DNA from 4 places in the Enterobacter chengduensis genome. Region 3 is predicted to be linked to each of the others. Evidence: predicted binding sites of a transcription regulator. Region 3 holds the regulator's gene; each other region holds the start of a gene.

Region 1 (7,373 bases), 230 kb from region 3:
CTTTCGCCGCAAGATCGATCCAGGTTTTGATCGCCGTTTCACAATGCAGCACGCCGGAGTGGGCTTCGAAGAGGGCGATATAATCATCCGGGACGGTAATTTCAGGCCAGCGCGCGGTAATACCCGTTGCGTCCAGTTTCTCCACGTCCAGATTAAAGGCCTTCGCGCTGCGCTCGACGCTGGCGAGAAATTCAGAATGGGCAGGGCCCAGGTTGACGACGCCGGTACGCTCGAAGATGCGATCCTCGGTCTGCTTCGCCAGCTCATCCCACAGCGTCTGGGCGCGCAGCACCAGCGGCACGTAGCGCTCGCCTTCTCCGTACGCATGGCGCATGAGGCGAGTATCGCCATGATGGCTACCCTCCGAATGAGGAGGAAGATGGGCATCGATCATCAGGACCTTCAGCCCTGCCTGCGTCGCGTAATAACCGGCGGCAGAGCCCACGGAGCCGCTACCAATAATGATTAAGTCGTATCTCATATGCATCTCTTAAACTGACGTTTTGTTAGCAGAGTAATTAACAACGCGGGCTTAGACAAGGGAGAAATAAATAAGGCACCGCGAGGGTGCCTGTAGAGAGAAAAGTGGGCATAAGCTTAGTGCCGTTTATACTCATTTTCCTGATAGTCGCCAGATTCTATTTTTGCAATACCTGCCTCTAAAATAGAAATAAACTGACGGGCGACGTCTGTTGTTAGCCACAGCGTCTGTCCAACTTCCGCTTCGTCACGGTTAAGTTGATTCGGGGTCTGGTAGTGCAAACGCAGCATCAGCGCATCGTAGCTATCTACGGTACTGATATCCCAGCCGACAAGTGGATGGGTCTGGATCACTTCACTATTCTTTTCCATTATAACCCCCTTAATGCGTGTTAGAAGACAACGGCTCTGAGGTTCAATGCATGTTTTTCTGAAGGCATCTTCAGTATATCAAGTAATAAGGGTTCCGACGGGAAAAATAAACAGGTAGCAACACATTTTCCTGCTTTTTAGGATTGTTCGAGCAATAAAACACCATCTTGTTCACGATTCTTAAAGAAGATGCCGAATTAATTTGAACTTACCGTGTTTTAGACGAAAAAAAGCCGGGGCGACCCGGCAAAAAAACACAATGAGGGAGCAGTGTTAATCTGTGATAAACCAGTCGTCTGCGCTTTCCCACGTTTCCTGCAGGATTTCGCTGATGCGGTCTTTATCTTCTTTCGCGGCACCCATTACTGAGAGGTTGTTTGCCGCGGCGTAGCGCACCGTGACGGCACCCGCGTTGTCGGGAAAGGTGTTGTTAATACGACGGGATAATTCGCCGGCCAGCGCGTCAAGCGCGCCGGCAGGCAGAACGGTAGTTTTGGCAATGGTGACTTCAATACGCATAAATGCCCCCTGTGTAATATACTGTTTATTTATACAGGCATATTGTCGGTTTGACAACCAGGGGCATTGATTTTTTAACGTTTTACCGTCCAGCTTACGGTCTCGCCCGCCAGGAACGGGATCAGCGTGTCATCCGTCAGCGCAATAGACTCCTCAACGTGGCTCGCTTTACGCTCCAGTTCGATGAAGGTGTCGTTGGCCGGCAGGCCGTAGAAGCGCGGGCCGTTAAGGGAGCAGAACGCTTCGAAATATTCCAGCGCGTTCATCTCTTCAAATACGGTCGCGTAGCTGGCAAGTGCCGTTGGGGCGTTGAAGCAGCCTGCGCATCCGCAGCTCGCCTCTTTACGGTGGCGGGCGTGAGGCGCGGAATCGGTGCCGAGGAACGCGCGGGTGAACCGGCTGGCCACCAGCTCGCGCAGCGCCTGCTGGTGAACGTTGCGCTTGAGGATCGGCAGGCAGTACAGATGAGGGCGCACCCCGCCCACCAGCATATGGTTACGGTTAAACATCAGGTGCTGTGGGGTGATGGTGGCGGCAATCAACTCGTTGCCGTCACGCACGTACTCCGCCGCGTCTTTGGTGGTGATATGTTCAAAGACCACTTTAAGCGCAGGCAGGCGCTGGCGCAGCGGTTCCATCACGGTCTCGATAAAGCGGGCTTCACGGTCAAAGATGTCAATCTCGGCATGCGTGACTTCACCATGCACCAGCAGCGGCATGCCCAGTTTCTGCATACGTTCCAGCACCGGCATGATGGCATCAATGCTGGTGACGCCGTGGCTGGAGTTGGTGGTGGCGTTCGCCGGGTAGAGTTTCGCTGCCGTAAATACGCCTTCGTTAAACCCGCGCTCCACCTCGTTCGGATCCAGCGAGTCGGTCAGATAGCAGGTCATCAGCGGGGTAAAATCGTGTCCCGCAGGCACGGCATCCAGGATACGCTGGCGATACGCGATCGCGGCATCGACGGTGGTGACTGGTGGCACCAGGTTAGGCATGACAATCGCGCGGCCATAAATTTCGCTGGTATAAGGCACGACGGTTTTCAGCATATCGCCATCGCGCAGATGGATATGCCAGTCGTCTGGGCGGCGGATTTTTAAAACCTGGGGTTGTACAGTCATGGAAGCTCCGGCTTGTCAGGAATCAGTCATAAGGATGGCTGTTTTTGCCGGACACAAATCATAAGCGGAAACGTTTTCGTTTGCACACTTTTCCGTAAAAAAAAGGGGCGCCGCAGCGCCCCTCAGGTTAATCGGTGAAAGGAATGATAATTTCTCCCGGCTTCACCTCTATCCCTTTTGCGTATTTTTTCGCCAGAGCTTCACCCTTGCTTTTATCTTCACTTAAGACGTACGCGGGCTGCTGGTTAAAGTAATTCCGCAGCGACTGGTTCAGATAGGGCATCAGGGTTTGCAGAACCGGCGCCATCTTGTCCGGCGAGACCTGCGCATCGACGACTTCCATCTCCTGCAGGAAAATGGCCCCTTTTTCTTTGTTGAAAACGGGGAGCGCCTTCAGCTTGAGCTTGATGTTGGCCTTCTGATTGCCAAAGAGGGATGACATATCTAGAGCCGCATCACCTGCCAGGGTGACTTTGTTTGGCTCCTCACGTCCGATCTGGCTGGTGAGATTCGTGAGGACGATATGCGCGTCCGCCAGACCCGGCACGCCAATGTCTTTAGAAAAATTATTATGTTTTTCCAGCGCCTGATTAATTTCCTGTTCACTGACGGTATATTGCGTGAGCTGGTTACAGCCAACCAGCAGGCCGCTGACGACCAATGCCGCGGCTAAAACAATTTTCTTCATAGTGTTCCTCAACGAAAAATCGGCGCTTCTGTCCTGTTACGCCAGTATGTCAGCGTGAATGGGCAGAAACCAGCAGAAAAAACTGAGAAGCGGGGCGGGAAAGACTCCCGCCAGAGAGAAAGGCTACGCGCCGGGCTCGAGCATGCCGCTCGCGCTGCGCTTCTGGCTGAACTGCCACCAGAGGGCCAGGAGCGTCATAAAGCCCACCGCGCCGAGCATCATCCACGGGAGTTCGGGCTGGTTCAGCGCTTTGCCGGCATCAAACAGCCAGCCGCCGCCGGCATACCCCAATGCGCCGCCCAGCGCCAGCCCCAGCCGGCTGAAGCCCATATAGCTGCCGCGGGCACGCGCATCCGCAAGCGAGGCGCTCAGCGTTTCACGGGCAGGCTCGGCGATGATCGAGCCAATATAAAAGGTGCAAATCAGCGTAAACAGCTGCTGGAGCGAGTTCACCAGGCCGATCGGCATCATGCTCAGCGTCATCAGGAACAGCCCGGCCATCAGGCGATGCTCCAGGCGAAAACGCCGCTCGCTCCAGCGGGCGATGGGGTAGAGCAGCGTCAGAGACAGGCAGGCCTCAATGGCGTACATCCACTTAACGGCGGCAGGCGTACCCGCAATGTCGTTAACCATAATTGGCAGCATCAGCATGACCTGCACGGCCAGCATGTAATACCCGGTCAGGGTCAACACGTAGGTGACAAAACGCTTGTCTCGCATGACGCGTCCAAGCCCCTCGCGCACCGGCGCTTTCACCGTCGACAGCTTCCAGGCAGGAAGGTAGAGGCCGTTGAACAGCGCGCACAGGATAAAGAGCACCGCGCCAGCGGCGCAGACCAGACGGAAGTCATACTGCAGCAGCCAGCTTCCCAGCAGGGCGCCGACAACCGCTCCGGCGCTGTCCTGCATCATGAGTATCGAGAAAAAACGACCACGATGCTGAGGGCGAATCAGCTTCACCACCAGCGCGGTGCGTGGCGGATCGAACAGCGTGCCCCCAATACCGGAAAGGAAACAGGAGAACCAGAGCAGCCAGGGCTCGTGGGCGACCGCCATGGTGGCAAACCCTGCCGCGCGCAGCAGCATACCGATCACGATCATCGGCTTAGCGCCAAAGCGGTCAGCGATGGCCCCGCCAAAGACGCCCAGACCCTGCTGGACAAACTGGCGTAACCCTAGGGCAATGCCAACCATGAGTGCCGCCCAGCCCATTTGATCGACAAAGCGGATCGAGATGAGCGGAAAAACGACAAAAAAGCCGAGCACGACCAGCATGTTATCGACGAGCAGGAAATATTTACCCAGGCTCCTGGCCTGTGATACGCGGGACATTTTCCCTCCAGGGAAAATAAGAAGGTGAGCACGCTAACATTCTGCGGTGTCGCCGCACGTTTTCCCACCCCCGGAGGTGACAATATTTTTTTATCAAAAGGGTGCTTTGATAGAGAGTTCTCATCGAAAATGGTGAAAAGCGCGCAAAATGGTATGTCACTGTTTTCACAGACGGCGCAGGCGCAGGTATAGTAAAGCTAATGGGTGAGCAGAAGTGACGGGAAGGAGTGGTATCGATGTTTGGCTATCGCAGTAATGTGCCAAAAGTGCGTCTGACAACGGACAGGCTGGTCGTTCGTCTGGTGCACGAGCGTGATGCCTGGCGTCTGGCGGATTATTACGCCGAGAATCGCCAGTTTTTAAAACCCTGGGAACCCGTTCGGGACGAGAGCCATTGTTACCCTTCCGGCTGGCAGGCGCGGCTCAGCATGATCGCGGAATTTCACAAGCAGGGCAGCGCGTTTTATTTTGCGCTGCTGGATCCAGAAGAGAAAGAGATTATCGGGATCGCCAATTTTTCAAACGTGGTGCGGGGATCGTTTCACGCCTGCTACCTTGGCTACTCCATCGGCCAGAAATGGCAGGGGCAGGGGCTGATGTACGAGGCGCTGACGGTGGCGATCCGCTATATGCAACGCACGCAGCACGTCCATCGCATTATGGCGAACTATATGCCGCATAACCAGCGCAGCGGCAATTTGCTGGCGCGTTTAGGGTTTGAGAAAGAGGGGTACGCCAAAGACTATCTGCTGATAGACGGAGAGTGGCGCGACCACGTTCTGACGGCGTTAACCACCCGTGACTGGACCGCAGGTCGTTAAGGAGAAAAAATGAAGTATCAGCTAAACGCTACAGAAGCGCGCGTGATTGGGTGCTTGCTCGAAAAACAGGTCACCACGCCGGAGCAGTATCCGCTCTCCGTCAACGCCGTGACCATGGCCTGCAACCAGAAGACCAACCGCGAGCCGGTGATGAACCTCAGCGAGCATGACGTTCAGGACGTGCTGGATGCACTGGTAAAACGCCACTATCTGCGCACCGTCAGCGGCTTCGGCAACCGCGTGACCAAATACGAACAGCGCTTCTGTAACTCCGAGTTTGGCGACCTGAAGCTGAGCAGTGCGGAAGTGGCGGTCATCACCACGCTGCTGCTGCGCGGGGCGCAAACCCCGGGCGAACTGCGCACGCGCGCGTCGCGTATGCACGAGTTTAGCGATATGCAGGAAGTCGAGCAGACCCTGGAAGGGCTGGCGGCGCGTGAAGACGGCCCCTACGTGGCGCGTCTGCCGCGCGAGCCGGGCAAGCGTGAAAGCCGCTATATGCACCTCTTCAGCGGTGACGTCGAGGTCGCTAGTGTGGAGAGCGACGCGGGATCTTTAGCAAGCAACGACACGCTTGCCGCGCGCGTAGAGGCGCTTGAAGAAGAGGTCGCTGGGCTGAAACAGCGTCTGGACGCGTTGCTGGCACATTTGGGAGACTAACATTGAAAAAATTACGCATTGGCGCGGTGGGGCTGGGTGGTATCGCGCAAAAAGCCTGGCTTCCGGTTTTAGGGGCAGCGACGGACTGGACCCTGCAAGGGGCATGGTCGCCCACCCGAGAAAAGGCAGAACGGATCTGCGACACCTGGCGCATCCCTTATGCGGCATCGCTTCAGGATCTGGCCCGCGAGTGTGATGCGGTATTTGTGCACACCTCAACGGCCACCCACTATCAGGTGGTGAGCGAGTTACTCAACGCGGGCGTCCACGTCTGCGTGGATAAACCGCTGGCGGAAAATGTTCAGGATGCCGAGCGGCTGATTGAGCTGGCGTCGCGCAAAAAACTGACGCTGATGGTGGGCTTCAACCGCCGCTTCGCGCCGCTTTATCAGCAGCTGAAGGCGCAGTCGGGCACGCTCGCTTCGCTTAGGATGGATAAGCACCGCACCGACAGCGTAGGGCCAAACGATCTGCGCTTTACGCTTCTGGATGACTATCTGCACGTTGTGGATACGGCGCTGTGGCTGAGCAACGGCGAAGCGCTGCTGAAAAGCGGTACCCTGGTGACGAACGACCAGGGGCAGATGGTCTACGCGGAACACCACTTTGCCGTTGAGCATCTTCAGATTACCACCAGCATGCACCGTCGGGCGGGAAGTCAGCGCGAATCGGTGCAGGCGGTGACCGACGGCGCGCTCTATGACATTACGGACATGCGCGAGTGGCGGGAAGAGAAGGGCAACGGCGTGGTGACGCTCCCGGCGCCGGGCTGGCAGAGCACCCTTGAGCAGCGCGGTTTCGCAGGATGCGCCCGCCACTTTATCACCTGCGTGCAAAATCAGACGGTTCCTGAAACGTCCGGCGAGCAGGCCATTATGGCCCAGCGCATTGTGGAAAGGCTCTGGCGCGAGGCCATGAGCGAATAATTCGCTGTAACATCTGCGGATAGTAATTCGTTGAAATCCGGTTAGACTAAGCGCCGCTTGTTGGCTTTGCCGGGCGGCGCTTACGCTTGTCCGGCCTATACATCCGTATGGTTCTGGAAATTCACGTTAATGAACTTATTAAAATCGCTGGCGGCCGTCAGCTCGATGACCATGTTTTCCCGCGTGCTCGGTTTTGCGCGCGACGCCATTGTGGCAAGGGTATTTGGTGCAGGGATGGCCACGGACGCTTTCTTCGTCGCGTTCAAATTGCCGAACCTGCTGCGTCGTATTTTTGCGGAAGGGGCGTTCTCCCAGGCATTCGTTCCAATCCTGGCGGAATATAAAAGCAAGCAGGGTGAGGACGCCACGCGCGTTTTTGTCTCGTATGTCTCCGGCCTGCTGACCCTGGCGCTGGCGGTGGTGACCGTCGTTGGGATGCTGGCCGCGCCCTGGG
Region 2 (7,373 bases), 1.6 Mb from region 3:
GCGCCACTTTGCGACCTTTGCCTACGGTCTGCATCTGGCGGAAGAGAACGTGCAGCTTGAACAGCTGCTGGCGCTCTCGTCACCGATCTATCGTCTGGAGCTGGCGATGGTCGGGCGTCTGTTTGCGCAGGATCCGCAGCTGTACGCCGACATTATTATGTCCTCCGAGAACAACCTGGCCCTCATCAAGCGTTACTACCAGCGTTTTGGTGAAGCCATTACGCTGCTGGAACACGGAGATAAGCAGGCGTTTATCGACAGCTTCCGCAAGGTCGAGCACTGGTTTGGCGATTACGCGCAGCGTTTTCAGAATGAGAGCCGGACGCTGCTGCGTCAGGCAAATGACAGTCGCCAGTAATGCGATGATGTATATACTGAAAGCCAGCAATGCTGGCTTTTTTTATTTTGGGGAACCGTCATGTCCGAACCGCAGCTGCTGTTGAATTACACCGGGCATCTGCCTGAATGCCCGACGTGGAGCGCAGAAGAGCAAGCGCTATACTGGGCCGATATTCTGGAAGGGGAGATCCACCGCTATCATCTGCCGACGGCGGGACACTCCGTGCTCTCTTTCCATGAAGAGGTGGGCTGCTTCGCGCTGCGCGAGCGCGGCGGGTTTATCGTCGCCATGCGCACTGGTATCTGGCTTGCCGATAAGCATGGCCTTCTGCAGCGCAAGGTGTGCGACAACCCCTCTAACCCTCAGCTGGCGCGTTTTAACGATGGTGGCACCGACCATCAGGGCCGGTTCTATGCGGGCACGTTCTGGGGGCCGGGAGATTATAACGGTGCCCTGCTGATGCGCATCGACAATGACCTGACGCCGAAGGTGATCCAGTGCGATATCCACGGACATAACGGTTTAGCGTTTAGCCCGGATAACCAGTGGATGTTTACCTCAGACACGCCAAACGGCGTGATTTACCGTACGCCGCTTGACGAGCAGGGCGAACCCGGCAAACGTGAGGTGTTTCGTCAGTTTAACGAAGGCGAAGGGATACCGGACGGCGCGGCCATGGATGTGGAAGGCTGCTACTGGAGCGCGCTGTTTGACGGCTGGCGTATCGCGCGTTTTTCTCCGCAAGGCGAACTGCTGGAAGAATACCGCATGCCGGTACGTTGCCCGACGATGGTCTGCTTTGGCGGCGATGATATGAAAACGCTGTTTATTACCACCACGCGGGAAAATATGGATGCGGAGGAGGTGGCGAAGTATCCGCTTTCCGGCGCCATCTTCACCCTGCCGGTTAGCGTGACAGGGATGAAGAAAAGCCGCTTTATCGAACGCTAGCTCGGATCGACCGGCACGACGTTTTCGCTCGGGTAGCAGCCCAGCACTTTCATGGAACGGGTAATTTCACCCAGTTCACGCAGGGCTTTCTGCATGGAGGCAGACTCCAGGTTGGCCTGGACATCGAGATAAAACATCTCTTCCCACGGGTTACCGTGGATGGGACGTGATTCCAGTTTGGTCATGATCAGGTTGTGGTTGCGCAGCACCAGCAGGGCTTCAACCAGCGCACCGGCCTGCTGGCCGGTCGCCATCAGCAGCGTGGTTTTGGCCGGTACCTGTTCTGACACATTGATGGCCTTGCGTGCCAGCACCACGAAGCGGGTAATGTTTTGCGTCTGGTTTGCCAGGTTGCGTTCCAGTACCTGTAAACCATACAGCGCGCCGCCCGCTTCGCTGCCGAGCGCGGCGACGTTAGGGGAGTTAGCCTGCGCCACTTTTTCCATCGCCGCCGAGGTGCTTTCGGTGTACTCGATTTTCCAGTTCGGATAGCGGTTCAGGAACTGGCTGCACTGCTGGAAGGGCTGCGGGTGACTGTAAACCGTTTCGATCTTGTTCAGGTCGGTTGAGCCGGAGACCAGCACGCAGTGATCGATAGGGATCGTCAGCTCGCCGACCAGCGACAGGCTGGTGTGCTGCAGCAAATCGTAGACGTCGTTGATGGCGCCGGAGCTGGTGTTTTCAATCGGCACCACGGCGTAATCCGCCTGGCCGGTCTCGACCTGGTTAAAAATATCGGCAAATTTCGCACAGCCACTCTCAATAAATTCTTCAAAATGGCGTGCGGCATACTGACGGGCGGCCAGGTGAGAATAGGAGCCTTTTGGCCCGAGGAAAGCGATTCGCGCAGAGTGTGGATTGGTTTTGTTGAGATGCTGCTGGAGTAACGCTTGCTGGGTGAGAACGGAGTCTTCGATGATGAGCTGGAACAGCCGGGTGATGTAGTGGGCATCGAGGTGATGCGCTTTACCGAGCTGGATCAGGCGCTCCAGCAGATCGCGCTCGCGGTCGATATCACGGACCGGGCGATGGGAGTCCAGCTTGGCTTTGCCCACTTCGATGGCGAGCGCGCGGCGTTCGGCCAGCAGGGCCAGTAATTTTTCGTCCAGCGCGCTGATTTTTACGCGCAGATCCAGTAACGGGTTTTCCGGTGTCATAGTGTTGCCTGTCTCATTTTATCGTTATCAATAAAAAAGGCCCCCCGGTGTGGGAGGCCTTGTTGTTCGTCTTCGCATTCTTTATCACACGACGAAACGCCTCCCGTTCAGGGGAGGGTAAAAAAGAATGCGAAGAAGAACGGCGTGTGTTTCATAAGTCATCCTGTGGTTGATAGGGTTAAAGTACCTGTACTGTTTTCACCCTGTCAATAAAAAACAAAAAACGCGCCCGAAGGCGCGTTGGCGGTACACTCAATTTAAAGGATTACTCTTCTTCAACTTCTTCCGCGAAGCTGGCGTCTTTCACCGACGTTGCGGCGCGACGGGCTTCACCTTTGTGTTGCACTTTATTGAGCTGCCGTTCCAGCTTGTTGATCAAATCGTTAATGGCTGTGTACATATCCTCGTGTTTAGCGCTGGCGACCAGATGGCCGTTTGGAGTATTGATAGTTGCGTCAGCGATGAAACCCTGCGGCTCCTTGGACAGGATGATATGTGGATTAATCAAATGAGTTTGCCATTTATCCAGTTTGGCGAGACGGTCTGCGACGTGCTGGCGGATTGCCGGAGTAATTTCCATTTGTTTACTGGTAATGTTCATTGTCATAAATTTTACCTCTTGTCTTTCCGTCTTGGTGATTCCAGCATACCCGACCTAATGTCAAAATGTGTGATTTAGATCACGTTATTTTGTCGGTTTTTGTCAGGGAATCTTTTTTGTGAGGCAGGGCAGGAAGAGGTGAGATTTACCTTGTCGACGGCTAAAATTGGGGCCATAGTTGACTGGATGTGTTGAGGCTAACGGCTTCAGCGACGCGCTAAAACGAATACAAAAACGGCAGCCCGAGGGCTGCCGTTTTGAATTGAGGCAAGATCAGGTATTGCTGCTGTTCGCGGCGATGATTTTCGCCACTTTTTCAGCCTGAGCGGTCATCTGCATCTGGCGGTAGGCATTTTCCATCAGCTTCAGGCCGTCGCGCGTTGCCTGAGTATCCGGATAATCACGCAGCATACCTTCTACGCGGTTCACCACGGCAACCCATGCGCCACGGCGGGTATAATATTCCGCCACGGAGTATTCATATTTCGCCAGACGATCTTTCAGGAACACCAGGCGTTTGGTGGCGTCGGTGACGTATTGACTATTCGGATAGCCGCGCACCAGCTTGGAGAAGTCATTGAAGGCATCACGCGCATGCTGCGGGTCACGGTCGGAACGATCCACGCCGAAGAAGCCCTGCAGCGCGCTGTCGTCCAGCGCCATGTTGGTGAGGCCGCGCATGTACATCACATAGTCGATGTTAGGATGGGTCGGGTTAAGACGCATGAAACGATCGATAGCTGCCTGAGCCAGCGGCAGATCGGCATTTTTATAGTATGCGTAGATGAGATCTAACTGTACCTGCTGCGAATATGGCCCAAATGGATAGCGATTATCCAACGCTTCCAGTTGCGTTATCGCCTGTTTCCAGTTACCGTCCTGCAACTTTTGTTGTGCAGTCGCATAGATTTCATTCGGCGGATTGTCAGGGACCTGTTCATTTGAACCGGAGCAGCCCACCAAAGCCAGGCTCAACGTGGCCGCTGCCACCAGATATTTCATGCGCGTCATGACGTTTTGACTTTCCTCAAATGTTTGTCCGGGAGAAACTCTGTTCCTGCTCCCGATTAAGACCAGCTACAATAGCACACTATATTAAACGGCAAAGCCGTAAAACCCAACGTTAAACGAAGAAGCAGTTTATGGCACAACGAGTAGAACTCACCGCAACAGTCTCCGAAAATCAGCTCGGTCAACGCTTAGATCAGGCTTTGGCCGAATTGTTCCCTGATTATTCGCGTTCACGTATAAAAGAATGGATCCTTGACCAGCGCGTGCTGGTAAACGGCAAGATCTGGGACAAACCAAAAGAGAAAGTGTTCGGTGGGGAAGCTGTCGCCATCAATGCTGAAATCGAAGAGGAAATCCGCTTCGAGCCGCAGGATATCCCGCTGGACATCGTCTATGAAGATGATGACATTCTGGTGATCAACAAGCCGCGCGACCTGGTTGTTCACCCGGGCGCGGGGAATCCTGACGGTACGGTACTTAACGCACTTCTCCATTATTATCCGCCGATCGCGGATGTTCCGCGCGCGGGCATCGTGCACCGTCTCGATAAAGACACTACCGGTCTGATGGTGGTGGCGAAGACCGTTCCTGCTCAGACCCGTCTGGTGGAGTCGCTGCAGCTGCGCGAAATCACCCGTGAGTATGAGGCGGTAGCCATTGGGCATATGACCTCTGGCGGGACGGTAGAAGAGCCTATCAGCCGTCACCCAACCAAGCGTACCCACATGTCTGTGCATCCGATGGGTAAACCGGCGGTGACGCACTATCGCATTATGGAGCACTTCCGCATTCATACGCGCCTGCGTCTGCGTCTGGAGACCGGACGTACTCACCAGATCCGCGTGCATATGGCCCACATTACCCATCCGCTGGTGGGGGATCAGGTCTACGGGGGCCGTCCTCGTCCGCCAAAGGGCGCATCGGATGAGTTCATCAGCGTATTGCGTAAATTCGATCGTCAGGCGCTGCACGCGACCATGCTGCGACTTTACCACCCTATCACCGGCATTCAGATGGAGTGGCACGCGCCTATCCCGCAGGATATGGTGGACCTTATTGACGCCATGCGCGCTGATTTCGAAGAACATAAGGATCAAGTGGACTGGCTATGACCAAACTGATTGTCCCGGAGTGGCCATTGCCTGCCGGCGTGGCCGCCTGCAGTTCAACCCGCACTGGCGGCGTGAGCCAGGGCGCGTGGGAGTCGTTGAACCTCGGCGCGCACTGTGGTGATAACCTGGAACACGTGGAAGAGAACCGCAGGCGTCTGTTTGCAGCGGGGAACCTGCCGTCAAAACCCGTCTGGCTGGAGCAGGTTCATGGTAACGCGGTGCTGAAGCTGACGGGAGAATCCTATGCTTCTAAACGCGCGGATGCCTCTTACAGCAATACTCCGGGAACCGTTTGTGCCGTAATGACCGCCGACTGTCTGCCGGTTCTGTTCTGTAACCGTGCAGGTACCGAGGTGGCGGCAGCCCACGCGGGCTGGCGTGGGCTGTGTGAAGGCGTGCTGGAAGAAACTGTCGCCTGCTTTAACGATGAGCCCGCCAATATTATGGCCTGGCTTGGCCCGGCTATTGGTCCTCGCGCGTTTGAAGTGGGCCCAGAGGTCCGCGACGCCTTTATGGAAAAAGATCCGCAAGCGGTGGAGGCCTTCCTGCCTTCGGGGGAGAAATATCTGGCCGATATTTACCAGCTTGCCCGCCAGCGCCTGAATAACGTCGGCGTGTCGCAGATCTTCGGCGGCGATCGCTGTACCTTCACCGAAAAGGGTGATTTTTTCTCCTGGCGCCGCGACAAGACCACGGGGCGTATGGCAAGTTTCATTTGGCTGATATAACCTAAAGAATCAAGACGATCCGGCACGTGCCGTTTTCTTTTCACATAATTCAGGTCATTAACCTTGAATAATTGAGGGATGACCTCATTTAATCTCCAGTAGCAAATTTGACCTGTTATGGGAGGAGTTATGCGTCTGGATCGTCTTACCAATAAATTCCAGCTTGCTCTCGCCGATGCCCAGTCCCTCGCACTGGGGCACGACAACCAATTTATCGAACCTCTTCATTTAATGAGCGCCTTGCTGAATCAGGAAGGGGGATCGGTACGTCCTTTATTAACGTCTGCCGGCATTAATGCTGGCCAGCTACGCACCGCTATCGATCAGGCGCTGAGCCGTTTACCGCAGGTCGAAGGGACCGGCGGTGACGTTCAGCCATCGCAGGATCTGGTGCGCGTGCTGAACCTTTGCGACAAGCTGGCGCAAAAACGTGGGGACAACTTTATTTCGTCAGAGCTGTTTGTTCTGGCGGCGCTTGAATCACGCGGTACCTTGACCGACCTGCTGAAATCTGCCGGCGCGACCACAGCCAATGTGACTCAGGCGATTGAGAAAATGCGCGGAGGTGAAAGCGTGAACGATCAGGGAGCCGAAGACCAACGTCAGGCTTTGAAGAAATATACGGTCGATCTGACCGAGCGTGCTGAACAGGGCAAGCTTGACCCGGTGATCGGCCGCGATGAAGAAATTCGCCGTACGATTCAGGTACTGCAACGTCGTACCAAGAACAACCCGGTGCTGATTGGTGAACCGGGGGTCGGTAAAACCGCCATTGTTGAAGGTCTGGCGCAGCGTATCGTCAACGGCGAAGTGCCGGAAGGCCTGAAAGGTCGCCGCGTGCTGGCCCTGGATATGGGCGCGCTGGTGGCCGGTGCGAAATACCGCGGTGAGTTTGAAGAGCGTCTCAAAGGCGTGCTTAACGACCTGGCGAAACAGGAAGGCAACGTTATCCTGTTTATTGACGAACTGCACACCATGGTGGGTGCCGGTAAGGCAGACGGCGCGATGGATGCCGGGAACATGCTTAAACCTGCGCTGGCGCGCGGTGAACTGCATTGCGTTGGCGCCACGACGCTTGATGAGTATCGCCAGTACATTGAGAAAGATGCTGCGCTGGAACGTCGTTTCCAGAAAGTGTTCGTTGCTGAGCCAAGCGTTGAAGATACCATCGCGATCCTGCGTGGTCTGAAAGAACGCTATGAACTGCACCACCACGTGCAAATCACTGACCCGGCCATCGTTGCGGCGGCGACGCTTTCGCATCGTTATATTGCTGACCGTCAGCTGCCGGATAAAGCGATCGACCTGATTGATGAAGCGGCGTCGAGCATTCGTATGCAGATTGACTCGAAGCCGGAAGAGCTGGATCGACTCGACCGACGCATCATTCAGCTCAAGCTGGAACAGCAGGCGCTGAAGAAAGAGTCTGATGAAGCCAGTAAGAAACGCCTCGATATGCTCAATGAAGAACTG
Region 3 (7,373 bases):
CGGCAACGATCGCCCCCATCACCGGCACAAAGCTGTATCCCAGCCCTCCTGAAATCACGGCCCCACCGGCCGCCGCCCCGAGCGCATTGCCCAGGTTAAAGGCACCGATGTTGACCGACGACGAGAGCCCCGGCGCTTCATGCGCAACGCGCATTACGCGCATCTGCAGCGGCGGCACCACGGCAAAGGTGGCTGCGCCCCAGACAACCATCGCGATCGCGGCGCCGACTTCATTCCGCGCCAGCCAGGGAATTGCGATCATGATGACAATCAGCAGGGTTAAGAAACCCTTCAGCGTCCCGCTCACGGAACGGTCGGCAAATTTCCCACCGAGGTAGTTGCCGATCGAGAAGCCCACGCCAATCAGCACGAGCATCGCGGTAACAAAAAGAGGCGTTGCGCGGGTGATGTCATGCAATACCGGTGAAATATAGGTGTAGAGGGTAAACATCGCCCCTGCTCCCAGCACGGTGGTGAGCAGCGCGGAGAGCACCTGCGGGCGCATCAGCACCGACAGCTCTCTGCGCACGTCAGGACGTTCTCCCGCGCTGCCTTTCGGCAGGGAGAAGAACAGCGCCACCATCGCGACCACGCCCAGTCCGGCCGTCGCCAGGAAGGACATCCGCCAGCCAATGACCTCGCCCAGCCAGGTTGCCGCAGGCACCCCGCCGATGTTCGCGATGGTCAAGCCCATAAACATGGTTGCTACGGCACTCGCCTGCTTATGTTTAGGCACCACGCTGGCAGCAACGACCGACCCCAGCCCAAAGAACGCGCCGTGGTTAAGGCTGGTCAGAATGCGTGACAGCATCAGCGTGGTGTAGTCCGGCGAAATGGCCGAAAGCACGTTACCCAGGGTGAAGATGGCCATCAGGAATATCAGCGCATTGCGGCGCGCGCGGTGCGAAAGGAGAAGCGTCATCAGCGGCGCTCCTACCATCACGCCGATAGCGTAGGCGCTGATCAACATCCCGGCAGCAGGGATCGAAACGTCTACGCCCCGGGCGATAACGGGCAGTAGCCCCATCGGGGAGAATTCAGTGGTGCCAATCCCAAAAGCGCCAATCGCCAGGGCCAGCAGGGGAAAATTGATTTTCATGCGTCAACTCCGGATGCCGTGTCATGTGGTAACACAGAACAAAGAAGCAGAAAGCATGACATCAATCACAAAAAATGAGAAGTTAACAAAATGGCAAAAAATTTTTGCCTGAGAAGTAACAATCCGGGAAACTGGGAGGAGAAGGCTCTCCCCCCGCGTAAATCAGTGCAGCGCAGCCGTCAGACCCGCCGCGACAATCAGAGCCAGCACAACAACGGTGGTGAACAGCGAAAACTTCAGATCGGAACTCATCAATTTTTCTCCTTTTAATCCCCCCACGAAAAGTGAGCTTGCTCATTTTTGCACAGATTACGTCAAAAATCTTCCTGGATTTATACTGATAACCACTTTACCTCTTCCCCTTTTCATCAAGATAGGACAAAATTCCACGCTAAATTTATTAGCGTACCGGCCATTGACCCCCTCCTGACGTCCCGTGTCGTTTTCCCGGCGTGCCGCAATTCAACATTGCGAGATAAGGGTGAGAGAAGGCAAACGTTTACCTTCAAGTTTTTCAGGAGTTTAGGATATGGTCTGGAGTGACATTTAATGGCAACAATTAAAGACGTAGCAAAACGCGCAAACGTTTCCACTACAACCGTATCACATGTAATTAACAAAACCCGCTTTGTGGCGGAAGAGACGCGCAACGCCGTCTGGGCAGCGATCAAAGAGCTGCACTATTCGCCAAGTGCGGTTGCGCGCAGCCTCAAGGTTAATCACACCAAGTCCATTGGTTTGCTGGCGACCAGCAGTGAAGCGGCCTATTTTGCCGAGATCATTGAAGCGGTAGAAAAAAACTGCTTCCAGAAAGGCTATACCCTGATTCTGGGCAACGCGTGGAACAGCATTGAAAAACAGCGCGCCTACCTGTCGATGATGGCGCAAAAGCGCGTGGATGGCCTGCTGGTGATGTGTTCCGAGTACCCGGAATCCGTGCTGTCGATGCTCGAAGAGTATCGCCATATCCCGATGGTAGTGATGGACTGGGGTGAAGCGCGCGCGGACTTCACCGACTCCGTGATCGACAACGCCTTTGAAGGCGGCTATATGGCGGGCCGTTATCTGATCGAACGCGGCCACCGCGAGATTGGCGTGATCCCGGGTCCGCTGGAGCGCAACACCGGCGCGGGCCGTCTGGCCGGCTTTATGAAAGCGATGGAAGAAGCGCTGATTACCGTGCCGGAAAACTGGATCGTGCAGGGCGACTTTGAGCCGGAGTCAGGCTACCGCGCGATGCAGCAGATTGTCTCCCAGCAGCACCGTCCGACCGCCGTTTTCTGCGGGGGCGACATCATGGCCATGGGCGCGCTCTGTGCGGCCGACGAGCTGGGTCTGCGCGTGCCGCAGGATATTTCCGTGATCGGGTATGATAACGTGCGTAACGCGCGCTTCTTTACCCCGGCGCTGACCACCATTCACCAGCCGAAAGATTCGCTGGGTGAAACGGCCTTCAACATGCTGCTCGACAGGATCGTCAACAAACGTGAAGAGTCGCAGTCCATTGAGGTCCACCCGCGCCTGATTGAACGCCGTTCCGTTGCGGATGGTCCGTTCCGCGACTACCGTCGCTAATCCCTTTACGGGGCCAGCTATGCTGGCTCCCGTAACCATTCCCGGTTTAGCGTTTCGCTGTCGCCCAGATAATCCAGCAGCCAGGCCATCGCTGGCGAGACATCATTTTGCTGCCAGGTCAGGCAACATGCCGCATCCGGGAACGGATTCTCAAGCGTCAGCGCCACCCACTCTCCGGTATCGATGCGCGGACGCGCAAAATGAACGGGCACCATCGCGACGCACAGCCCGGCGCTGAGGCACGTCGCCGACGATTCCCAGTCAGGCGCCACCACCCGCCGCTGGTTGTCCAGCAGCCAGGTGATACGCTTGGGCAATGAACGGGAGGTATCCTCCAGCACCAGCGACGGCCAGTTGCGCAACGTATCGTCGCTCAGTGGCCCTTCCATCGCCGCCAGCGGGTGATCGCGTGCCACCACGCATTTCCAGCTCAGCATCCCCATATCGCGGAAGGCGTAACGTCCCCCGACCGGGATCGCCTGCGTGGCGCCAATCGCCATCTCCACCCTGCCGTCCGCCAGCGCGTCCCATACGCCGTTGAACACCTCCTGGGAGACCCGCAGCTCGACGTCAGAAAAATGGCGATAGAAATCGACGATCATTTGCCGGGTGCGCTCGGGCTTCACGATGTTATCCACCGCGATGGAGAGATGTCCCCGCCAGCCGTTGGCGATCTGCTGGCACTGCTCGCGGGTGATCTGCATTTTTTTGATAACAGAACGCCCTTCCTTCAAAAACCACGCGCCTGCGGGCGTCAATTCCACGTCGCGATGCCGCCGTTCAAACAGCGGAACCGCCAGCCACTCCTCCAGCTGACGCACCGTGTAGCTGATTGCCGAAGGGACGCGGTGCAGCTCCTGCGCCGCACCGCTAAAGCTGCCGTTGCGCGCGACAGCATCGACCACTTCAAGAGAATAATCTGACCACATTTTCTGCCTGCAAAAAATTTGAATGCACCCGCCAAATATTAGCGTTTCACAAGCCGCTTTGCACTCCCTACACTCTGCGCCAACGTACACCTGCCTCCTCAGGAGAATAGAAGAATGCAACCCAGGAAAGGATTTTTAGTCTGGCTCGGCGGCTTAAGCGTGCTGGGCTTTTTGGCCACCGACATGTACCTGCCGGCGTTTGCCGCGATGCAGGAAGATCTGCAAACCCCTGCTGCGGCCATCAGCGCCAGCCTGAGCTTATTCCTCGCCGGTTTTGCTTTCGCCCAGCTGCTGTGGGGACCGCTCTCGGATCGCTTTGGCCGTAAACCGGTCCTGCTGCTGGGTCTGGCCATTTTTGCCGTCGGCTGCCTGGGGATGCTGTGGGTGCGTGACGCTACCTGGCTGCTGGTGCTGCGCTTCATTCAGGCCGTGGGCGTCTGTGCCGCGGCGGTGACCTGGCAGGCGCTGGTCACCGACTACTATCCGGCTAACCGTACAAACCGTATTTTCGCGACGATTATGCCGCTGGTGGGACTTTCCCCTGCCCTCGCTCCCCTGCTGGGCAGCTGGATCCTCGCGCATTTCGACTGGCAGGCGATCTTTGCCACGCTGTTTGCCATCACCCTGGTGCTGATGCTGCCGGCGTTCGGCCTCAAGCCCGCGCATAAAAAAGAGGCGCACGCCGACGCGAAGCCGATCACCTTCACCTCCCTGCTGAGCGCGAAAGCGTATCGCGGGAATGTCCTGATCTATGCCGCCTGTTCGGCCAGCTTCTTCGCGTGGCTCACCGGCTCGCCGTTTATTCTGCACGATATGGGCTACAGCCCGGCGGCCATCGGTCTGAGCTATGTTCCGCAGACCATCGCGTTCCTGGTAGGCGGGTACGGCTGCCGCGCGGCGCTGCAAAAATGGGAAGGTCAGCAGATGCTGCCATGGCTGCTGGTGCTCTATGCGCTGAGCGTCATCGGCACCTGGGCCGTCGGGTTTGTTCCGGGCGCAGGTCTGGCTGAAATTTTGATCCCCTTCTGCGTGATGGCCGTGGCGAACGGGGCGATTTACCCCATCGTGGTGGCACAGGCGTTACGTCCGTTCCCGCAGGCGACAGGCCGCGCGGCCGCGCTGCAAAATACCCTGCAGCTGGGTCTGTGCTTCCTGGCAAGCCTGGTGGTCTCCGCGCTTATTGCAACGCCGCTGCTGACCACCACCAGCGTGATGCTGGTCACCGTTGCGCTGGCGGCGATGGGCTATCGCATGCAGTCGGCTGCGCATCGCGAGCAAAATGCGCGGTCGCAGGCGGAAACCTCGCATGCCTGATTGCGCCTGAAATCATGTTACATTTCAGTGATTAGGTTGCTAACAATTTTCTATTGAATCACCAAATTTTGAGGCCTATACTAAATTTGGTTCGATTAAATACGATAAATATTAAGTGTTAACGGGAGCCGGAGTGCTCCCGTTTTACCATGGAAGGCATTTCGGCAAGGGTTATCTCCCTTCCTCTGTTCTACGTCGGATACTAGCCTCGCGGTTTTTACCGTGAGATTTCTCACAAACCAAAAAAGCGTCTACGCTGTTTGAAGGTTCTGATCACATCAGAGTGATGGAGAAGCTATGAGTTCATCGTGTATAGAAGAAGTCAGCGTTCCGGACGACAACTGGTCCCGGATCGTCAGTGAACTGTTAGGTCGAGCAGGCATCACTATCAATGGTTCATCACCATCCGATCCTCAGGTTAAACATCCCGACTTTTTTAAACGTGTATTGCGAGAGGGATCGTTAGGCCTGGGCGAAAGCTACATGGACGGCTGGTGGGAGTGTGAGCGCCTGGATACCTTTTTCGCCAGCGTGCTGCGTGCCGGTCTGGAAAATCAACTCCCTCGCCATCTGAAAGACACCCTGCGCGTCGCCTCTGCCCGACTGTTTAATCTGCAAAATAAAAAACGCGCATGGATCGTCGGTAAAGAGCATTACGATTTGGGCAATGACCTGTTCAGCCGGATGCTGGACCCTTTCATGCAATACTCCTGTGCCTACTGGAAAGACGCGTCAACGCTTGAGGAGGCACAGCAGGCCAAGCTGCGTCTGATCGGCGAAAAACTGCAGCTACAGCCCGGCATGCGCGTGCTGGATATCGGCTGCGGCTGGGGTGGGCTGGCGTATTTTATGGCGAAGCACTATGACGTCAGCGTGGTCGGCGTAACGATTTCAGCGGAACAGCAAAAAATGGCTCGGGAACGCTGCCAGGGCCTCGACGTAGATATCCGCCTGCAGGATTACCGTGACCTGAACGAGCAGTTTGACCGGATCGTTTCCGTCGGCATGTTCGAGCACGTCGGGCCGAAAAACTACGATACCTATTTTGAGATCGTGGATCGTAACTTAAAACCGGACGGCATCTTCCTGCTGCACACCATCGGCTCTAAGCGGACCGACAATAACGTTGACCCGTGGATCAACAAATACATCTTTCCGAATGGCTGTTTACCGTCCGTTCGCCAGATTGCCAACGCCAGCGAGTCCCATTTCGTGATGGAAGACTGGCATAACTTTGGCGCGGATTACGACACCACGCTGATGGCATGGCATGCGCGTTTTCAGGAGGCCTGGCCAGAGATTGCGGACAACTATTCTGAACGATTTAAGCGAATGTTTAGCTATTATCTGAATGCCTGCGCGGGAGCGTTTCGCGCGCGGGATATTCAGCTCTGGCAGGTTGTTTTCAGCCGCGGAATTGAACACGGCCTGCGGGTCGCACGCTAAAAAAATAGCCCCGGTGAACCGGGGCTATTTTTTATTCTTCTTCTACGTTCTTTATTATTGCCGCTTCTTTTGCCGCCAGCACGCGCTCAACCGTATCCACCACCGCCTGGGTTTGCGGATCGATTTCGATATTCACGCGATGCCCCAGCTTTTTCGCACCCAGCGTGGTGCGCTGCAGCGTTTCAGGAATTAAATGCACGCAAAAGCGCGTTGGCGTCACTTCCCCCACCGTCAGGCTAATCCCGTCAATGCCAATAAATCCTTTATAGAGGATGTATTTCATTAATGACGGATCCTGCATTTTAAACCAGATTTGACGGTTATTTTCCGAGGTGACGATTTTCGCTACTTCAGCGGTGGTCATGATGTGCCCCGACATCAGATGGCCGCCAATCTCATCGCTGAACTTCGCTGCTCGTTCAACGTTGACGGTATCGCCCACCGCCAGCTCGCCCAGGTTGGTGATCCGCAGCGTCTCTTTCATTAAATCAAAGCTAATCTGGTTACCGTTAATTTCGGTGACGGTCAGGCAGCAGCCGTTATGGGCAATCGACGCGCCGGTTTCGATGCCCTCAAGCATATATTCCGGCAGCTCTACAACATGCGTACGAAAATTAGGTTTTTCATCAATGGACACCACTTTAGCAGTGCCCTGTACAATACCAGTAAACATGCATACAACTCCTGTTTTTTCCGGACGGTGGTGACACCGTTTAATCCCACCACAATAACAGTTGGAAAAACAGGTTGCCAGCGGAGCGCATTTTCTGGCGATTTTTTCACTAGATAAATAGCTAAAGCCCGCTACAATAGCTGGCACCCCCCTGCTTTTTCTTCTTGCTGCCCGTTTCGGCGGCTTTTTTAGTCTCTCAAATAACTAGAATATAAAGGTGTTCACGTGCAGAAGTACATGAATGAAGCGCGGCAGCTATTGGCACTGGCGATACCCGTGATCGTCGCACAGGTTGCCCAGACCGCAATGGGATTTGTGGATACGGTAATGGCCGGCG
Region 4 (7,373 bases), 800 kb from region 3:
GGCTCGGGTTCAACGACGTTACCTCCTCCACCCGGCGACGCGCAGCTGGAACCGCTGCTCGAGGCGGCGCATTTTCACCGGATTACCGTGATTGCAGGGCTCCCCCTGGAGCGAAACGGCCAGCGCCTGAAAGGCCTCGCGCTGTTTACGCCCGCTCGCCGCCGCATTCTGCGCTACCCGCAGGGTAGCGGTGCCAGCCTGGTGCCGGGGGAAAAGCAGCTCAGCATTCTTGAAGCCCATGCCGATTCCCCCAATCTCGACCCCAGAGCCACGCTGGTTACCAGCTGTCAGTCAGTCGAAGATAACCGCTGGCGGCAGTCCATCAGCACCCTGCAGCGCTTCGCGCATAAATATGCCATTGCGGTGCTGATGGCAAACGCCTGCGGCGGTAGCGCCCTGTGGGATGAAAGGGGCCAGCTGATCGTTCGCGCGGATAAGGGCGAGCTGCTGCTGACCGGCACGCTCGGCGGAGAGGGTTGGCAAGGCGATATCATTCCTTTAGGCTAGGCGTTTTAAGCTCAGGAGTTTTCAATGCTGCGCGTCATCGATACCGAAACTTGCGATCTTCAGGGCGGAATTGTGGAAGTGGCCTCTGTCGACGTGGTTGATGGTAAAATCGTCAACCCAATGAGCCATCTGGTGCGTCCCGATCGCCCCATCAGCCCTCAGGCGATGGCTATCCATCGGATTACTGAATCGATGGTGGCGGATAAGCCGTGGATCGAAGAGATAATTCCCCACTACTACGGTAGCCCGTGGTACGTCGCGCATAACGCCAGCTTTGACCGCCGCGTGTTGCCTGAAATGCCGGGGGAATGGATTTGTACCATGAAGCTGGCGCGCCGTCTCTGGCCGGGAATTAAATACAGTAACATGGCGCTATACAAGTCCCGCAAGCTCAGCGTCCGTACCCCTGAGGGGCTTCACCATCACCGCGCCCTGTATGACTGCTATATCACCGCCGCGTTGCTGATTGATATTATGAATACCTCAGGCTGGACGCCGGATGATATGGCGACGATCACCGGTCGTCCCGCGCTGCTGACCACCTTTACCTTTGGTAAATATCGCGGGAAGCCGGTGTCCGAGGTGGCGGATAAGGACCCGGGCTATCTGCGCTGGCTGTATAACAACCTCGACAGAATGAGCCCGGAGCTGCGCTTAACGCTGAAGCACTATCTCGGCGACGCCTAACGCTCCGCACGGCCTGGCAGCGTGTCCTGCGCCAGGCCTATCAAAAAGGCATATTCCAGGGCCACGCCTTCGTACGATTTGAATCGCCCCGATTTCCCCCCGTGTCCGGAATCCATATCGGTACAGAGCAGCAGCAGGTTGTCATCGGTTTTCAGCTCCCGCAGTTTTGCCACCCATTTTGCCGGCTCCCAGTACTGCACCTGAGAATCATGCAGACCGGTGGTGACCAGCATGTGCGGGTAGGCTTTCGCCTCCACGTTGTCGTACGGGCTGTACGACTTCATGTAGCGGTAGTAAATCTCATCCTGCGGATTCCCCCACTCCTCAAACTCCCCGGTGGTCAGCGGAATGGACTCATCGAGCATGGTCGTCACCACATCGACAAACGGCACCTGCGCGACAATCCCCTTGAAGCGCTCTGGACGCTGGTTGATAACCGCCCCCATCAGCATGCCGCCCGCGCTGCCGCCCATGCCAAAGCAGAGCTGCGGATCGCCATAGCCCTGATCGATCAGCGCATCGCAAACGTCGAGATAGTCATTGAAGGTGTTTTTCTTTTTCAGGAATTTCCCGTCTTCATACCAGTGCTGCCCCAGCTCACCGCCGCCGCGAATATGGGCGATGGCGAAAACAAAGCCGCGGTCGAGCAGGCTTAATCGGCTGCTGCTGAAATCGGCGTCCATGCTTGAGCCGTAGGAGCCGTAGCCGTAGACCAGGATCGGGTTTTTCCCTTTCTGGAAATGGGTCTTATGGTAAACGAGCGAGACGGGAACCTCGACGCCGTCGCGGGCGGTGACCCACAGGTGCTCGCTGCGGTAGTTTTCAGACTCAAACCCTTTGACCTCGGTCTGCTTAATCACCTGGCGCTGCCCGGTATCCATGTCCAGCTCGAACAGGGTGTCCGGCGTGGTCATGGACGAGTAGCCGTAGCGCAGCCGCGACGATTCGGGCTCAGGGTTAAAGCCAATCCACGTCACGTAGGCCGGGTCGTCGAACGCAATCCCCACCACTTCCCGGGTTTTTCGGTTGATTTGCCGGATACTGGTCAGCCCTCGCTGGCGCTCTTCAACCACCAGCCAGTCGGTAAACAGGGTGAACCCTTCGAGCATCACCTGCTCCCGCGCGGGAATAAGCACCTCCCACTTGCGCTCGTCGCGCACCTTGGTTTTATAGAGACCAAAGTTTTTCCCCTCGCGATTCGAGCGCAGATAAAAGCTATGCTGGAAGTGATCCAGGCTGTACTCGTGATCCTTGCGGCGCGGCAGGAAGCAGAGCGGCTGGGCGTCGGGCAGTTCGGCATCCAGCAGCAGAACTTCTGACGTCGTCGCGCTGGAAAGGAAGATAATCACATAGTGGCGAGAGGAGGTTTTATGCAGGCTGACATAAAAGGTCTCGTCTTTCTCCTCGTAAACCAGCTCGTCGCCAGCGGAGTCCGTTCCCACGGTATGTCGCCACACCTGATAAGGCAGCAGCGTCGACGCGTGCTTTTTAACGTAATAGACCGTCTCGGAATCATTGGCCCAGACAAAATCCGGTGAGACGTTTTCCAGCATTTCCGGATACCAGTTGCCGGTGTCCAGATTGCGAAAACGCAGGCCGTACTGGCGCCGGGAGAGATAATCCTCCGCCAGCGCCATGACCGCGTTATCCGGCGAGATGGACATGCCGCCCAGCGTATAGAACTCGCTGTGGGCCGCGCGCTGGTTGGCATCCAGCAGAATATCCCACGCATCCCACTCGGCGCTGAGCACCGACTGGCGCTGGTAGATGGGATACTCGTTGCCGGGCTCGTAAATATGGCGGTAGCGATAGCCGTTTTTGGTCCAGGGCGCGGAGATATCGCGCTGGGGAATGCGCTGCACCATCTCGTTCAGCAGCTGGTCCTGCAGCGTCTGCTGGCTGGACATGACCCTGCGGCCATAGTCGTTTTCATCGTGCAGGTAGTCGAGCACCTCTGGCCGGGAACGCGAATCGTCCCGCAGCCAGTAATAGTTGTCTATACGCGTATCGCCATGCGTGGCGATCGCATAAGGAATACGTCGGGCTTTCGGTGGCATGTCATCTTTCTTTTGAGTTTTACACCCTATAAGGTTGGCAAAACCCACGCATGATGCAAGCGAAACCGGGCCGCAACGGCGAGGACTATCCCTGTAACGCCTGTTTTTGTTCCCGAATATCCCGCTCAATGCCCTCGCGCACGTCCTGAGGGATCTTCAGCGCGTCGCCCAGGGCGTTAAGGTAGCTTCGCTCCATAAAGTGATCGATATCGATGGCGGCGCAGCTGAGGAAATAGAGCTCAAGCGCCTCTTCCTCATTTTTCACGCTTTGCGCCAGGCGCTGGGGATCGAGCGGCTGCTCGATGGCCTGCGCCACCAGCGCTCTGCCCTTCTCTTCAACACCGGCTTCGCGCAGCTGCTGCTCGATCGCCGAGCGTTCTTTATCGTCGATATGCCCGTCACTTTTCGCGGCAAAAACCAGCGCCTTAATGAGCCGTTCGGTACGCAGATCCAGCGGCGAGGTGTGCTCGCCATAATGCGGTTCATCGCTGTGCGCGGTCCGAACCCTGTCCTTGTATTTGTTCCACAGAACGGTGCCCGCGATGGCGCCCCCACCGGCCAGCAGCGCGCCCGTGCCATACTTTGCCAGCAGCTTGCGCGAGGATTTATTCGCGACCAGCAGGCCTGCCAGCCCGCCGAGCGCCCCGGGCACCAGCAGCTTGCTGAGGTCCCGCTCGCCGGAAGAGGATGTTTTCTGCCCTAACAGGGACTGCAGTTGATTTAGCCAGCCAGACATGGTTTCCCTCACTTAACGGTGTACATGTTCCACAGCGTAAGCGAGCAGGCGTCAGGAAATGTCTGGGCGGGCTAAAGAAGCGCAAATTTCTTACCCCGCACTTAGCCACGTACAAGACAGACGCAAACGTTTTCGTTTATACTGCGCGCAACTTTTTCAGGGGGATTGTTATGATTCGTTTAGGAACCGCGCTGCGACCTGCGGCGACGCGAGTGATGCTGTTAGGATCGGGCGAGCTGGGAAAAGAGGTGGCCATTGAGTGTCAGCGTTTAGGCGTGGAGGTGATTGCCGTAGACCGCTACGCCGATGCGCCCGCCATGCATGTCGCCCACCGCGCGTATGTGATTAACATGCTCGATGGCGATGCCCTTCGCGACCTGTTCGCGCGTGAGAAACCCGATTTTGTCGTGCCGGAAATTGAAGCCATCGCGACCGACACGCTGATCGCCCTGGAGCAGGAAGGCCAGCGCGTGGTGCCCTGCGCGAAAGCCGCAAAGCTGACCATGAACCGCGAAGGCATTCGCCGCCTGGCGGCGGAAGAGCTGGGGCTGCCCACTTCAAGCTACCGCTTTGCGGGCGATAAAGCCGCGTTCCTGCAGGCCGTAGACGAAATTGGCTACCCGTGCATCGTTAAGCCGGTGATGAGCTCCTCCGGAAAAGGCCAGAGCTTTATCCGCGACAGCAGCACCCTGGACAAGGCGTGGGATTATGCCCAGCAGGGTGGCCGCGCCGGAGCCGGTCGCGTGATTGTCGAAGGCGTCGTGAAGTTTGATTTCGAGATCACCCTGCTGACCGTCAGCGCCGCTGACGGCGTTTATTTCTGCGATCCGATTGGCCACCGCCAGGAGGATGGCGATTACCGCGAGTCCTGGCAGCCGCAGCAGATGAGCGCCCTGGCGCTGGAGCGTGCGCAGGCGATCGCGAGGAAAACCGTTCTGGCGCTGGGCGGCTATGGCCTGTTCGGCGTGGAGCTGTTCGTGTGCGGAGATGAGGTGATTTTCAGCGAGGTCTCCCCGCGCCCGCATGACACCGGCATGGTCACGCTCATTTCGCAGGATCTTTCCGAGTTCGCCCTGCACGTGCGCGCCTTCCTCGGCCTGCCCGTCGGCGGTATCCGTCAGTACGGCCCGGCCGCCTCGGCGGCGATCCTGCCGCAGCTAACCAGCCAGAACGTTACGTTTGATAACGTCGACGCGGCGGTGGGTGCCGGGTTGCAGGTACGTTTGTTCGGCAAGCCGGAGATCGACGGAACCCGCCGTCTTGGCGTGGCATTAGCCACCGGGAATAGCGTGGACGACGCCGTGGCGAGAGCGAAAGCGGCCGCTGCGAGCATCAAGGTAGTGGGATAAAAAAAACGGGCCGAAAGGCCCGTTTTTCATGCGGCGAATGACTTACTGCTTCGCGCCTTCTACCGCTTCGCGAGCCAGTTTTGTGATGCGATCCCAGTCGCCCGCTTCCAGCGCATCCGCCGGAACCAGCCATGAGCCACCGATGCACAGCACGCTTTTCAGCGCCAGGTAGTCACGGTAGTTGGCAGGCGAGATCCCGCCCGTCGGGCAGAAGCGTACCTGAGAGAATGGACCCGCAATCGCCTGCAGCGCTTTGGTGCCGCCGTTCGCTTCCGCCGGGAAGAATTTAAACTCTTTCAGACCGTAGTCCATGCCCAGCATCAGTTCAGAGACGGTGCTGATGCCCGGGATCAGCGGAATAGTGCCTTCGGTGGCAGCCTTCAGCAGCGACTCGGTCAGACCCGGGCTGATGGCAAACTGCGCGCCCGCTTCGGTCACTTCAGCCAGCTGTTTTGCGTTCGTCACGGTACCCGCACCGATGATGGCTTCCGGCACTTCTTCAGCAATGGCGCGAATGGCATCCATCGCACAGGCGGTACGCAGGGTCACTTCCAGAACGCGAACGCCGCCCGCAACCAGCGCTTTCGCCATCGGTACAGCGTGCTCCAGCTTGTTTACCACGATAACCGGCACGACAGGGCCCGTGGTCAGGATTGCTTCTGCACTTGTTTTCCAGTTTTTCATCAGAGTTTTCTCTCGCCAGATCGTTAAAATCAAGTCGTCTTAAAACGTCATACAGGTTGCGCCCTGCTCGGCACCGGAGAGTTTCTCACGCAGCGCGCTGAACATTTCGCGTCCGGTCCCCACGCGCGAGGCGCTCAGGTCAGGAATATGGGGCTTACGTGCCGCCAGCTCGGCGTCATCGACCAGCAGGGTCAGCTCGCCCGTCTGGCCGTTCACGCGGATCGTATCGCCGTCGCGCACTTTCGCCAGCAGACCGCCGTCGTAGGCTTCCGGCGTCACGTGGATAGCGGAAGGCACTTTACCGGATGCGCCCGAGAGGCGTCCATCGGTGACTAACGCAATTTTGAAACGGCGGTCCAATAATACACCAAGTGGCGGCATAAGTTTATGTAATTCTGGCATCCCGTTGGCTTTCGGCCCCTGGTGACGCACCACCACCACGCAGTCCTTATCGAGCAGACCGGCGTCAAAGGCGGGTAAAACGTCGTGCTGGCTTTCAAACACCACCGCCGGCGCTTCAATAATCTGGTTCTCTTCCGGTACGGCAGAGGTCTTCATCACCGCGCGACCGAGGTTGCCGCTCAGCACTTTGGTACCGCCGTGAGGAGAGAACGGTTTGTCGATGGTGGCAATCACCTGCGCATCAAGAGACGCGCTCGCGCCTTCACGCCAGTCCAGCTCGCCGTTGTTCAGCCAAGGCTCCTGGGTGTACCGCTGCAGGCCAAAGCCCGCCACGGTATTCACGTCTTCATGCAGCAAACCGCCCTTCAGCAGCTCGCGCATCAGCAGCGGTACGCCGCCTGCGGCCTGGAAGTGGTTGATGTCCGCCGGACCGTTCGGGTACAGGCGCGCCATCAGCGGCACCACGGATGAGATCTCGGAGAAGTCATCCCAGTTAATCAGAATGCCCGCCGCGCGCGCCATGGCCACCAGGTGCATGGTGTGGTTGGTCGACCCGCCGGTGGCCAGCAGGGCGACAATCCCGTTGACGATGACTTTTTCATCGACCATTTTGCCCATCGGCATCCATTCGTTGCCGTTGCCGGTCAGACGCGTGACCTGACGGGCCGCAGCCTCGGTCAGCGCCTTGCGCAGCGGCGCGTCCGGCTGGATAAAGGACGATCCCGGAAGCTGCATCCCCATAAACTCCACCACCATCTGGTTGGTGTTGGCCGTGCCGTAGAACGTACAGGTCCCCGGCGCATGGTAGGACGCGGCTTCCGCCTCCAGCAGCGCCTGGCGGTCTGCTTTCCCTTCCGCGTACAGCTGGCGAATACGCACTTTTTCCTTGTTCGGCAAACCGCTTGCCATCGGGCCGGACGGCACGAAGATCGCAGGCAGATGCCCAAACGA

What was found. The regulator PurR, encoded in region 3, represses purine synthesis genes. The targets are predictions, from matches to a motif close to CANGCAAACGTTTGCNTG.
Region 1: a site for PurR is predicted at 2,556-2,573, ahead of pyrC (dihydroorotase). Genes of this name have one in related genera too.
Region 2: a site for PurR is predicted at 3,153-3,170, ahead of raiA (ribosome-associated translation inhibitor RaiA). Genes of this name have one in related genera too.
Region 4: a site for PurR is predicted at 4,107-4,124, ahead of purT (formate-dependent phosphoribosylglycinamide formyltransferase). Genes of this name have one in related genera too.

Annotation. Positions count from the first base shown of each region.
Region 1 covers NZ_CP043318.1:1,984,264-1,991,636, forward strand. Annotated here, with positions in the region: gene solA (N-methyl-L-tryptophan oxidase) at 1-481, opposite strand, end outside; gene bssS (biofilm formation regulator BssS) at 598-852, opposite strand; gene dinI (DNA damage-inducible protein I) at 1,126-1,371, opposite strand; gene pyrC (dihydroorotase) at 1,446-2,492, opposite strand; gene FY206_RS09775 (lipoprotein) at 2,620-3,180, opposite strand; gene mdtH (multidrug efflux MFS transporter MdtH) at 3,304-4,512, opposite strand; gene rimJ (ribosomal protein S5-alanine N-acetyltransferase) at 4,749-5,333, shown strand; gene FY206_RS09790 (YceH family protein) at 5,343-5,993, shown strand; gene FY206_RS09795 (Gfo/Idh/MocA family protein) at 5,996-6,919, shown strand; gene murJ (murein biosynthesis integral membrane protein MurJ) at 7,049-7,373, shown strand, end outside.
Region 2 covers NZ_CP043318.1:3,853,003-3,860,375, reverse strand. Annotated here, with positions in the region: gene tyrA (bifunctional chorismate mutase/prephenate dehydrogenase) at 1-358, shown strand, start outside; gene FY206_RS18600 (SMP-30/gluconolactonase/LRE family protein) at 419-1,291, shown strand; gene pheA (bifunctional chorismate mutase/prephenate dehydratase) at 1,288-2,448, opposite strand; Phe leader region at 2,479-2,604, opposite strand; gene pheL (pheA operon leader peptide PheL) at 2,556-2,603, opposite strand; gene raiA (ribosome-associated translation inhibitor RaiA) at 2,714-3,055, opposite strand; gene bamD (outer membrane protein assembly factor BamD) at 3,323-4,060, opposite strand; gene rluD (23S rRNA pseudouridine(1911/1915/1917) synthase RluD) at 4,192-5,172, shown strand; gene yfiH (purine nucleoside phosphorylase YfiH) at 5,169-5,900, shown strand; gene clpB (ATP-dependent chaperone ClpB) at 6,030-7,373, shown strand, end outside.
Region 3 covers NZ_CP043318.1:2,212,495-2,219,867, reverse strand. Annotated here, with positions in the region: gene FY206_RS10940 (MFS transporter) at 1-1,099, opposite strand, end outside; gene cydH (cytochrome bd-I oxidase subunit CydH) at 1,262-1,351, opposite strand; gene purR (HTH-type transcriptional repressor PurR) at 1,649-2,674, shown strand; gene punR (DNA-binding transcriptional activator PunR) at 2,692-3,603, opposite strand; gene punC (purine nucleoside transporter PunC) at 3,718-4,917, shown strand; gene cfa (cyclopropane fatty acyl phospholipid synthase) at 5,215-6,363, shown strand; gene FY206_RS10910 (riboflavin synthase) at 6,395-7,036, opposite strand; gene mdtK (MdtK family multidrug efflux MATE transporter) at 7,262-7,373, shown strand, end outside.
Region 4 covers NZ_CP043318.1:3,014,417-3,021,789, forward strand. Annotated here, with positions in the region: gene FY206_RS14640 (carbon-nitrogen hydrolase family protein) at 1-507, shown strand, start outside; gene exoX (exodeoxyribonuclease X) at 532-1,194, shown strand; gene ptrB (oligopeptidase B) at 1,191-3,251, opposite strand; gene FY206_RS14655 (tellurite resistance TerB family protein) at 3,337-3,987, opposite strand; gene purT (formate-dependent phosphoribosylglycinamide formyltransferase) at 4,158-5,336, shown strand; gene kdgA (bifunctional 4-hydroxy-2-oxoglutarate aldolase/2-dehydro-3-deoxy-phosphogluconate aldolase) at 5,379-6,020, opposite strand; gene edd (phosphogluconate dehydratase) at 6,060-7,373, opposite strand, start outside.